2 regions of the Mycetocola spongiae genome follow, and region 1 is predicted to be linked to the other one. Evidence: predicted binding sites of a transcription regulator. Region 1 holds the regulator's gene; the other holds the start of a gene.
The links. The regulator HrcA, encoded in region 1, represses chaperone genes, less so after heat shock. The targets are predictions, from matches to a motif close to TTNGCACTCGNNNNNNNCGAGTGCNAA.
Positions count from the first base shown of each region.

Region 2: the regulator HrcA is predicted to act here: its motif matches at 3,243-3,269, upstream of groL (chaperonin GroEL).

Region 1 is NZ_CP080203.1:319,476-325,459, forward strand. It holds gene lepA (translation elongation factor 4) at 1-1,058, shown strand, start outside; gene KXZ72_RS01610 (DUF1990 family protein) at 1,063-1,716, shown strand; gene hemW (radical SAM family heme chaperone HemW) at 1,713-2,936, shown strand; gene KXZ72_RS01620 (DUF4870 domain-containing protein) at 3,003-3,407, opposite strand; gene hrcA (heat-inducible transcriptional repressor HrcA) at 3,579-4,601, shown strand; gene dnaJ (molecular chaperone DnaJ) at 4,670-5,767, shown strand; gene KXZ72_RS01635 (16S rRNA (uracil(1498)-N(3))-methyltransferase) at 5,771-5,984, shown strand, end outside.
Region 2 is NZ_CP080203.1:2,757,333-2,763,316, reverse strand. It holds gene KXZ72_RS12690 (bifunctional proline dehydrogenase/L-glutamate gamma-semialdehyde dehydrogenase) at 1-1,108, shown strand, start outside; gene groL (chaperonin GroEL) at 1,587-3,206, opposite strand; gene KXZ72_RS12680 (DUF3048 domain-containing protein) at 3,366-4,421, opposite strand; gene KXZ72_RS12675 (cold-shock protein) at 4,503-4,703, opposite strand; gene KXZ72_RS12670 (LytR C-terminal domain-containing protein) at 4,874-5,446, opposite strand; gene KXZ72_RS12665 (DUF3263 domain-containing protein) at 5,457-5,744, opposite strand; gene msrB (peptide-methionine (R)-S-oxide reductase MsrB) at 5,932-5,984, shown strand, end outside.

The DNA.
Region 1 (5,984 bases):
GCGTGGGTGAGGTGGGCTATCTGATCACCGGCGTGAAGGACGTGCGCCTGTCCAAGGTGGGCGATACCGTGACCCACGCCCAGAAGCCCGCCACCGAGGCGCTGCCCGGCTATACCGACCCCAAACCCATGGTGTTCTCGGGGCTGTATCCGATCGATGGCTCGGATTATCCGATCCTGCGCGAGGCCCTCGATAAGCTTAAGCTCTCCGATGCCGCACTAAATTATGAGCCCGAGACCTCCGTGGCCCTCGGCTTTGGTTTCCGCTGTGGATTCCTCGGCCTGCTGCACCTGGAGATCATCACCGAGCGCCTGGAGCGCGAGTTTGGCCTCGACCTGATCGCCACCGCCCCCAGCGTGATCTACGAGGTCACCACCGACGATAAAAAAACCGTCACCGTGACCAACCCGAGCGAGTTCCCCACTGGGAAGATCGCCGCGGTCTCCGAGCCCATGGTGCGCGTGGCCATCCTCGCGCCCAAGGACTATGTGGGCACCATCATGGAGCTGTGCCAGAGCCGCCGCGGAACCCTGCTGGGCATGGACTATCTGGGTGAGGACCGGGTGGAGCTGCGCTATAACATGCCTCTCGCCGAGATCGTTTTTGACTTCTTTGACCACCTCAAGAGCCGCACGCAGGGTTATGCATCGCTGGACTATGAGCCCTCGGGTGAGCAGGAAGCCGACCTCGTGAAGGTGGATATTCTGCTGCAGGGTGAGGCCGTGGACGCCTTCAGCGCCATCGTGCACCGCGATAACGCCTATGCCTATGGTGTGTTGATGACCGAGCGGCTTTCCAAGCTCATCCCGCGTCAGCAGTTTGAGGTGCCGATCCAGGCCGCAATCGGCGCCCGCATCATCGCCCGCGAATCCATCCGGGCCATCCGCAAGGATGTATTGGCCAAGTGCTATGGTGGCGATATTTCGCGTAAGCGTAAACTCTTGGAAAAGCAGAAGGAGGGAAAGAAGCGCATGAAGATGGTTGGTCGCGTGGAGGTCCCCCAGGAGGCATTCATTGCCGCGCTGTCCGGAGATACCGAAAAGAAGGAAAAGAAGTAGGGCGATGCGACGGAGCAATTTCGAGGATCAGCCCGTAGATTATGCCGCGGTGGGCGCCACACAGGCCGCCGATCTGATGCAGTATCCGCCGCAGGGCTATAGCCCCGCCGAGGACAGCATCCGCCTCGGCAGCGGTCGCGAGCGCTATGACGCCGCGGTGGCCACCCTGCTCAGCTGGGGTGCCCAGCGTGATGCCGGCCTGGAGATCCTCGAAATTCGCCCGGGCGACGGCAACGAGTATGCCGGAATCCAGTTTGACGATGAGGGCAATGCAATCGCGCCCAATCATCGCCCGGGGGAGCAGCGCTTCGCTCCCGATGGCAGCCCGTTCCTGGACGCCGGCACCACCGCGCGCCTGCGCGGACGGATCGGCCGCTTTGGGGTGGACATGAAAATCCGGGTGGTATATCTGCTGGAATCGCCCAACCGCACGTCCTTCGCCTATGGCACCATCGGCAATGCCCAGCTCAGCGGCGAGGAATCCTTCACCGTGGAGATCCGCGAGGACGACTCGGTGTGGTTTATCACGCGCGCCTTCTGGCGTCCGGTCTCGCTGCGCTATCGCACGTTCCCGCCGCTGGCCACGCGCCGCGCGCAGGTTCTGGCCACCGCGTATCTGCGTGCGCTCTCGCCCACCTGGGCGAGCCCCGCCTCCTGATGGGTGCCCTGCCCCTCGGAGATCCGGCGCCCGCGGATGGTGCCCTGCCCGCCCATGTGGTGGAGGCCTCGCGCGATCGCGACCTGAGCTTTTATCTGCACGTCCCGTTTTGCCGGGTGCGCTGCGGATACTGCGATTTTAATACCTATACGGCCACCGAACTGCGCGGCGCAAAACAGGTGGACTATGCCGATGAGGCCATCGCCGAGGTGCACCTTTCAGCGCGCGTGCTGGAGGCCGCGGGGCTGCCCGCACGCGCGGTAAATACCGTGTTTTTTGGGGGCGGAACCCCCACGCTGCTGCCCGCGGAGAATCTGGCGCGGATGCTGCACGTGGTGCGCGATACCCACGGTATTCGCCCGGGCGCGGAGATCACCACCGAGGCCAATCCGGATTCCGTGGACCTCGCCTATCTGGAGGAGCTGGCCGCGGCCGGCTTCACCCGCGTCTCCTTTGGGATGCAATCGGCCGTGCCGGAGACCCTGCGCACGCTGGATCGCAGCCATACCCCGGAGCGCGTTCCGCTCGTGGTGGACTGGGCCAAGCGGGCGGGGTTGCAGGTGAGCGTGGACCTGATCTACGGTTCCCCGGGCGAAACCCTGGAGCAGTGGCAGACCAGCGTGGATGCCGCGCTGAGCTATGGTCCCGATCATCTCTCCGCCTATTCGCTGATCGTGGAACCGGGCACCAAGATGCACCGCCAGATTCGCAGCGGTGAGCTGGCGGAACCCGATGAGGACCTGCAGGCGGATATGTACGAATACGCCGATGCCACGCTCGCCGCCGCGGGCTTCCAATGGTATGAGGTGTCCAATTGGTCCCTCTCGGAGGCCACCCGCTCCCGGCATAACCTCGCCTATTGGCGCGGCGATGATTGGTGGGGCATCGGGCCGGGCGCCCATAGCCATATCGGCGGGGTCCGCTGGTGGAACGTGAAGCATCCCGCGGCCTATGCGCAGCGCATGGCGGCGGGGGAGTCCCCGGCCATCGGCCGGGAAACCCTGGATGCCGAGACCCGCGAGATGGAGCGCATCCTCCTGGAATCGCGCACCCTGGAGGGGATTGCGCTCTCCGGCCTGGAGCCCGAGGCGCGGGAGGCGATTCCGCGCCTGATTGCCGATGGCCTGATCGAGGGCCGCGAGGCCATCGCGGGGCGGCTGCGGCTGACGCTGCGCGGGCGGCTCCTCGCCGATGCCGTGGTGCGTGCCCTGACCGTTTAACGCCGGATACCACTCGGGCCGGCCATCCCCGCGAGGAAATGGCAGGCCCGGGCCGGTGGGTATGGCCTATTTGATCATCCGCCAGCTGAGCGGATAGCGATACGGGGTGCCGACCAGTGCGGTGGACCCGCCGATGATCGCGAAGATCAGCGCGGCAAGCTCCAACAGCGGGACCAGCAGGAGCAGGATCAGGCCGATGCCCAGAAAGAGCGTGCCGGTGCCGACAATTCCCAGGGCGATGATCACGATCAACGCGCTGAGCTGGAAGTTCAGCGCCTCCTTGCCCTCCTGATCCACAAAACGACCGCGGTCGCGGAAGATCAGCCAGATGATCAGCGCCGGCAGTGGGCTGAAGATTCCGCCGAAGTGGCACAGGGCGGCCCAGGTTTTATCCTGGCCGGGGGTCAGCGGCACGGGGCCGGCGGGCGCTGCGTTGTAATAGGGAGGCTGTCCCTGCTCGTATTGGCTCATTATTTGGCCAGGATAGCGGCAGTACCGGTGTTGTATAACGGGGATGGCCGGGATGATTCGTGCCGCTGACGGAAGCGGGCTAAGATTGGCACTCAGGGGCCCGGAGTGCCAGCGGCCCCGTGCCGGTAGCGTTATACCGGCGGTGCACAGATATGGGAGGGTGGTGAACGGATGGTTTCCGAGCGTTCCCTCGCCGTCCTCCGCGCTATTGTGCAGGACTACGTATCCAGCCGCGAACCCGTGGGTTCCAAGGCCATCGTGGAGCGACACTCCTTCGGGGTCTCCGCCGCGACCATTCGCAACGATATGGCGCAGCTCGAGGAGGAGGAGCTGATTCACGCCCCGCATACCTCCTCGGGACGCATCCCCACCGATAAGGGCTATCGCCTCTTTGTGGATCAACTGGCCGATCTGCGCCCGCTCAGCTCCGTGCAACGCGGGGCCATCGAGGAGTTCCTCGGCGATGGCGTGGGCCTGGACGATGTGCTCTCGCGCACCGTGCGCCTGCTCAGCCAGCTCACGAGCCAGGTGGCCATCGTGCAGTATCCGTCCTTCGCGCGCGCCCAGGTGCGCCATGTGGAGCTGGTCATGCTCGGCGAGCGTCGCCTGCTGGTGGTCCTCATCACCGATAACGGCCGGGTGGAGCAGCGCGAGATTGAGCTCACTCTTCCCCTCGGGATCGACGAGGTGGATACCCTCAAGGCGCGGATTAACCGCGAGCTGCACGGCCTGAGCGTGGCCGATGCCGCGCGCGGGCTCGCCCGGCTGCGCGCCGATCCCGTCGCCGAACACCCCGATCTGATGGAGCGGCTATGTGGCGCGCTTGAGGAGCAGATCACCGAGTATCGCCAGGATCGGCTGGTCATGAGCGGCACGGCCAACCTCGCGCGTTCCGAACACGATTTTGCCGGCAGCATCTATCCGGTGCTGGAGGCGCTGGAACAACAGGTGGTGCTGATGCGTCTTTTTGGTGAGATGCAGATCGACGCCCAGGGCGTCTCCGCGCGGATCGGGCGGGAGAATGCCCCCTTTGGGCTCTCCGAGACCTCGATCGTCGCCGGAAATTATTCTTCCTCTGCGGGCGAAATCGCCCGTCTTGGGGTGCTTGGACCCACAAGAATGGATTATTCAAGCAATATTGCCTCGGTTCGCGCCGTGGCGCGCTATCTCTCCCGCCAGCTCGGCGAGGGCTAGCCCACAAAAATCGGTAAGAGTAAACGGACCGCACCCCCGTCGGGGCGGCCATAAATGGAGGATCACGGGTGGCTGACCACTACGAGGTACTGGGTGTTGCGCAAGATGCCTCGGTAGAAGAGATTAAGAAGGCGTACCGTAAGCTGGCGCGTCAGCTGCATCCCGACGTGAACCCCGCCGAGGACGCGCAGGAACGCTTTAAGGCCGTGACCCACGCCTATGACGTGCTGAGCGATCCCGAGCAGCGTCGCCGCTATGACATGGGCGGTTCCGAGGGACAGGGCCAGGGCTTTGGTGGCTTCGGCGATATTTTTGAGCAGTTCTTTGGCGGCGGTGGCGGCCAGCAGCGCGGACCCAAATCCCGGCGCGAGCGCGGCCAGGACGCCCTGCTGCGCGTGGATATTGACCTGGACGAGGTCATCTTTGGTACCCACCGCGACCTCGAGGTGGATACCGCTGTGCTGTGTGAGACGTGTCAGGGCAGCTGTTGCCAGCCCGGCACCCACCCCGTCACCTGTGATATCTGTCACGGTTCGGGTTCGATCCAGCGCACCGTGCGCAGCCTGCTGGGCAATGTGATGACAGCCTCGCCCTGTGGCACATGCCGCGGCTATGGCACGATCATCACCAACCCCTGCGCCACGTGCCAGGGCCAGGGCCGCGTGCGCGCCCGACGCACCGTGCCCGTGGACATCCCCGCGGGAGTGGACACCGGCCTGCGCCTGCAAATGCCCGGCTCGGGTGAGGTTGGCCAGGCCGGCGGCCCCAACGGCGACCTCTATCTGGAGATCAAGGTGCGCCACCACGATGTCTTCAGCCGCAGCGGCGACGACCTGCTGTGCACCCTGGAGGTGCCTATGACCGAGGCCATCCTGGGCACCACCACCACGATCCCGGCGCTGGATGGCGACCTCGAGATCGAGATCCGCGCGGGAGTCCAGGCCTCCGATGTGATCACCATCCGCGATCGGGGAATCACCAAGCTGCGCGGCCACGGCCGCGGCGACCTCCGCATCGGCATCCAGGTGGTCACCCCCACCAAGCTGGACCATAAGGAACGCGAGCTGATCGAAAAATTCGCCGCGGGCCGCAAGGATAAAACCGCCGCTCTGGGCCAGTTCCAGCAGGGTCTCTTCTCCAAGCTGCGCGATAAGTTCAAGGGCTAAGCCGTGTCCAGCCTGTTTCTGCGCGAGTTCCCCACGGTTCCGGCCGTGGGGGACTCGCTGACCCTGACCGGGCCCGAGGCCAAGCACGCGGTCACGGTGAACCGCGTGCGCGTGGGCGAGGAGCTTTTTCTCGGCGATGGCAAGGGCATCATGGTGGCCTGCACCGTGACCGCTGTATCCCCGCGCGAGCTCGTGGCCGAGGCCACCGCCGTGACCC
Region 2 (5,984 bases), 760 kb from region 1:
CCTGCGCGTGGACTATCCCACCAACCGCGCCACCCAGATGGGACCGATCATCGAGCCCGCCGCGGGCAAGCTGGAGTGGGCACTGACCACGCTGGATAGCGGCGAGTCCTGGGCCGTACAGCCCCGCCAGCTGGACGAGAGCGGCCGGCTGTTCTCCCCCGGCGTGCGCCTCGGCGTGAGCGAGGGAAGCCGTTTCCACCGCAATGAGTTCTTTGGCCCGGTGCTCGGCGTGATCTCCGTACCCACCCTCGAGGATGCCATCCGGGTGCAGAACGGCACCGAGTTTGGTCTCACCGCCGGGCTGCACTCGCTGGACCCCGAGGAGCTGCGCACGTGGCTCGCGAGCGTTGAGGCCGGAAACGTCTATGTGAACCGCGGCATCACCGGTGCAATTGTGCGCCGGCAGCCCTTTGGCGGCTGGAAGCGTTCGGCTATCGGTGCCGGGGCCAAGGCCGGCGGACCGAATTATCTGATCGGAATGGGCTCCTGGCGGCCCACCGAGCTGCCCGCGGTGGGCGAACTGCCGCTGGGCGGCGACGTATCCGCAATCCTGACGGCCGCGCTGGCCGAGACGGGCGTGGATGCCGCCGCACTGACCACCGCCGCCAACCTGGATGAGGCCGCGTGGCGCGCACACTTCGGCGCCACCACGGATGTCTCGGCCCTGGGTGTGGAGCGCAACGTATTCCGCTATCTGCCCGCACCCGCGGCGATTCGTATCGCCGAGGATGCCACGCTGAGCGATGCCGTGCGGGTGATCCTGGCCGCCGTGCGCGCCGGAAACCCCGCGCCGGTATCCGTGGGAATCATGGTGCCCGCCGCGGTCACCGCGGCCGCCTTCGCGGCCGGAGTATCCTTCACGGCACAGACCGATGCCGGCTGGCTCGCCTCGCTGGCCACGGCTGCCCCGGCCCGTATCCGCCTGGTGGGTGGCTCCGCCGCGGCCGCGCATACAGCGCTGGGTGGCCGCCCGGATGTGGCCCTCTACGCCGATCCGGTCACCGTGGCCGGACGCCTGGAGATGCTGCCGTTCCTGCGCGAGCAGGCCGTCTCGATCACCGCGCACCGTTTTGGTAACCCCGATCCGTGGTCCGAGGCCGTGATCTAAACAGGTTTTTCCACCCGCGGGCGCGGGATCCTCTGCGGAGGGTCCCGCGCCCGCGGCGTTAAGCCGTGGGCGGTGCGGTGCGCCGCGTGCGACCTGCCGGGTGCGTCCCCTTGGTCCGTCCTCCCGGGTGCGTGCTCCCGGGCCGTCCTCCGGGTGCGTGCTCTCGGTCCGTCCTCCCGGGTGCATCCTCCCGGGCCGTCGTCCCGGGTGCATCCTCTGGGGCCGCCCTCTGAGTCCGTTCTCCCGGGCCCGTCCTCCCGGGTGCGTCTTCCGGGTGCGTCTTCCGGGTCCGTCTTCCGGGCCCGTCCGCGCGGGTCCGTCCTCCGGGCAGCGGTTATGCCCGCCCGCCGCGGGCCGCGCGCCACCCGGTTTCCCGCGGGGCAACCCCCGGCGGACTATCCCCGGGCTTAAACGCCGCATGGGCACCCTCCCGAAGGAGGATGCCCATGCGGACTGCGGAGGATCCGCGGGGGATGGACTAGAAGTCCATACCACCCGTGGGGTCGCCGGCCGGAGCGGCATTGCGCTCGGGCTTATCGGCCACAACAACCTCGGTGGTGAGGAACAAGCCGGCGATCGACGCGGCGTTCTGCAGCGCCGAGCGGGTGACCTTGGCCGGGTCGATGATGCCCTGGGCAATCATGTCGCCGTACTCGCCGGTGGCGGCGTTGAGGCCGTGTCCGACGGGCAGCTCGCGCACCTTGGCGGCCACAACACCGGGCTCGAGGCCCGCGTTGAGTGCAATCTGCTTGAGCGGGGCCTCGATGGCCACGCGCACGATGTTTGCACCGGTAGCCTCGTCGCCCGAAACCTCGAGCTTCTCGAAGGCGAGCTTGCCGGCCTGGATGAGGGCCACGCCACCACCGGCGACGATGCCCTCTTCTACGGCAGCCTTGGCGTTACGCACTGCATCCTCGATGCGGTGCTTGCGCTCCTTGAGCTCCACCTCGGTGGCCGCTCCGGCCTTGATGACCGCAACACCGCCGGCCAGCTTGGCCAGGCGCTCCTGCAGCTTCTCGCGGTCGTAATCGGAGTCGGTGTTCTCGATCTCCTTGCGGATCTGCGAGACGCGACCCTCGATGGCCTCGGCATCGCCGGCGCCCTCGACGATGGTGGTCTCGTCCTTGGTGATGACAACCTTCCGGGCACGGCCCAGGAGGTCCAGGGTCACGTTCTCGAGCTTCAGGCCAACCTCTTCCGAGATGACCTGGCCGCCGGTGAGGATCGCGATGTCCTGCAGCTGAGCCTTGCGACGGTCTCCGAAGCCGGGGGCCTTCACGGCTACCGACTTGAAGATGCCACGGATCTTATTGACCACCAGGGTGGCCAGGGCCTCTCCGTCAACGTCCTCGGCGATGATGAGGAGCTGCTTGCCGGACTGGATGACCTGGTCAACGATGGGCAGCAGGTCCTTGATCGCGGAGATCTTGGAGTTGACGATCAGGATATAGGGCTCTTCAAAAACAGCCTCCTGACGGTCGGGGTCGGTGACAAAATAAGCCGACAGGTAGCCCTTATCAAAGCGCATACCCTCGGTCAGCTCAAGCTCGGTGCCGAAGGTATTGGACTCCTCAACGGTGACCACACCCTCCTTACCGACCTTATCGATGGCCTCGGCGATGATCTCACCGATGCCCTTATCGGCGGCGGAGATCGAAGCCGTGGCGGCGATCTCTTCCTTGGTCTCGATTTCCTTGGCGGCGCTGGTCAGCTCGGCGCTGACGGCGGCCACGGCCTTCTCGATACCCTTCTTGAGGCTGATGGGGTCGGCTCCGGCTGCGACGTTGCGCAGGCCTTCGCGAACCAGGGCCTGGGCCAGGACAACCGAGGTGGTCGTGCCGTCACCGGCGACGTCGTCGGTCTTCTTGGCGACCTCCTTGACAAGCTCCGCACCGATCTTCTCGTACGGGTCGTCGAGCTCGATCTCCTTGGCGATGGATACACCATCGTTGGTGATCGTGGGGGCGCCCCACTTCTTCTCGAGGACTACGTTGCGACCGCGCGGGCCAAGGGTGACCTTGACGGCGTCGGCCAGCGTGTTCAGTCCACGCTCAAGACCGCGGCGGGCCTCTTCGTCAAAAGCAATGATCTTTGCCATGTGGTTTTTCGTCCCTCCCGGACGTCGAAATCTGGGTTAGCACTCTGGGATTGTGAGTGCTAACTCGATTCTGGCACTCTCCCTGCGTGAGTGCAAGCCGGTGAGCCTGTGTTAAGCCTGAACAACGATACGGATTCGCGCAGCGCGAACGCGCGGGCACTACTCGGACAGGAAGGCCACCTCGGCGCCCGAGATCAGCGGCACCAATTCGATCCAGGTATTGCCGGGGGCCAGCAGTGCGGGATTGCCATCGGCCAGGGTCAGCGTGATCGGGTCCTTCGCGGTGGCCTTCGACCAGGTCACCGCAACCGACTGACCGCCCGTGGCGATGCGCCCCTCGCCCGTGCCCTCGAGCATGGTCATCGGGACGCCCTCATAGCGGTTATCGATATTCACGCGCAGCACAATGACGTTCTGGGCGCTCAGCACCCGATCGTTTTCCCCGATATCGGGCTTATCCTGCTGCGAGCGCTCATAAACCCCGGCCTCGGCGCTATAGGCCCAGGACTGGCGCCGGCTCGTGGAAAACGTGGCGTTGATCCGGGTGGCGGGCTCACCCGCGGTCGCGGAGGGGCTCTCCTCGCCCACCGCATAGGAGAACTGCGCGGGCGGCGGCGCGAGGTCGCTATGCGCCTCGATCAGCTTCTCGGCGCGCAGCACCACGTTATGCGGGGCCTTGCGCTTGGTCGAGCGATACATAAACGCATCGGTATTGGCCTGGCCGTGGATCGCGTTAAACAGGCCGGTATCGCGCATCTGATTCACAAAGATTTCCTGGCCACCCGAGTAGGCCACGATCCCGCCAAACGGCGAAATGATATCCGGGTCCATCGGCCGGATCGAGCGCAGCGGGCCAAGCTCCTCCGGGATATCCGAATGCCATACCGCGACATAGCGGGTAAGCCCGCCCTCAACAAGCTCCTCGATCACGATATCCGCGCGGTCCAGGCCCCACTGGGGGCGGGCCTCCACGTCGTTGCCGATCTTTGCGGCGATCGACGGGTGGAGCACCGCGGAGCCCTGCACGGGGGTACCGCGCAGGGGAAAGAGTTCGGGGGCCGGCGTGCTCGGCGAGGGGCTGGCCGGGGCGGTGACCGCGGGCTCGGGTCGCGTGGCACAGCCGGCAAGCAGCAGCGCGGCACCGCCGGCGATCCCTCCGAGGAATGCTCGGCGGCTGGCGGGCACGGAAAAAACGGGGAGATTCGCGCGATCCATGCGGCTACAGTATCCCGCGAATGCGCTTTGGGCGCGCCGACGGGCGGATCCGGCGGAATTTTCGGCGGATCCGCTCCGCCGCTAACTCACGTGAACGTTTTCGGCCTGGACCCCCTTGGAGCCCATTCCCACCTCAAACGTGACCCGCTGCCCCTCGTCGAGCAGCTTATAGCCGCTCATTTCGATCGCCGAATAGTGCACAAATACGTCCTCACCATCGTCCATGGTGATGAAGCCGTAGCCCTTATCCGCGTTGAACCATTTAACGACACCCGTCGCCATGATGTTTCCCCCGTTACTCGTGTTGACCCGGGAAGGCCGTTCGCCGCCCGGACGGCCGCACCGGGAGTTGATACCGGGTACAACCGGTCACGAGTAAAGCGCATAAAGCCGGGGATTTCTCGGGAATGGGCTGGCATCACGCGGGCCGCAGGCCCACCCACCGCGCCGCGCTAGGGTGCGGGAACGTAGTCGGCGCCCAGCACCACCACAAGCTGCAGGACCGGCTCGGAACCATCCGTGGGCACCACGGCGTATTCCTCCGATTGCACCGGGGTTCCCACGCCAAGCGCCTCCACCAGGCCGCGAGCCGAGGCCTCCTGCGAGGCGTTCTGATAGTAGACGATGGTCTCGGTGGCATCCCGCTGCTCGGCATCGCCGGGCTCGATGTCCTGGGTCCAGCCGGCGGTATTCAGCTGGTGGATGGCCTCGGCCGCAAGACCGCGCGTGGAGGTGCCGTTGAGCACACGCACCGCGGCCTCGGTATCCACCGTGGGCTGCGCCTCATCGGGGGTCTGCGCCTCCTCGGAGGAGCTTGCACCCGGGAATACCCGATCAAAGTTCAGGTTCATATTTAGCACGCCGATCGCGATCACGCCGGCGATCACGAGTGCAGCCGTGGCGCCAAGCGCAATGAATACACCCCGGCGGCGCGGCTTTCGCGCGCCGGCCGCGCGGTGCGAGCCCACGCGCTTCAGATCCGAGGGGGTGCTGTCAAAGCGATCGTGCGGGAAACGTTCTGGCATAGCTAGGAGCTTATTCCATGCCGGTAGCGCGGCGCTCCCGCGCGGCCAGTCTGGCCTGCCGCAGCCGCAGAAGCCGCTTCACCAGCATGGGGTCAAAAATGAGGGCATCGGTGCGATCGATAAGCCCCGAAAGAATCTGATAATACCGGGCAGGCGAGAGCTCAAGCTCGGCCCGAATGGCCTCTTCTTTAAGCCCCGCGTGCTGCCACCAGCGATTCTCGAAGCTGAGAATTGCCTTATCGCGCTCGGTGAGGCCGTGTCGGGGGGAGGTCTTGTCGTGCGTCGATTCGGTAGCCACGATGTTTTCCCCCACCCGTTAGTGTCCGGTGCCGCGATCATTGCGACTCCCCTGGGGCCCAGTCTAACCCGATTTTTTGGCCGGCTCGGCGCGCCGCCGGGCCCACGCGACGGAATATGTCATTGCGCGGAACATAACGACACCGGAGCGCGTTAGATTATTCAGAAGAACGTTGATCGGAGTGGGCATGGAATATCAGGTACAGAAGACCGATGAGCAGTGGCGCGAGGAACTCTCGCC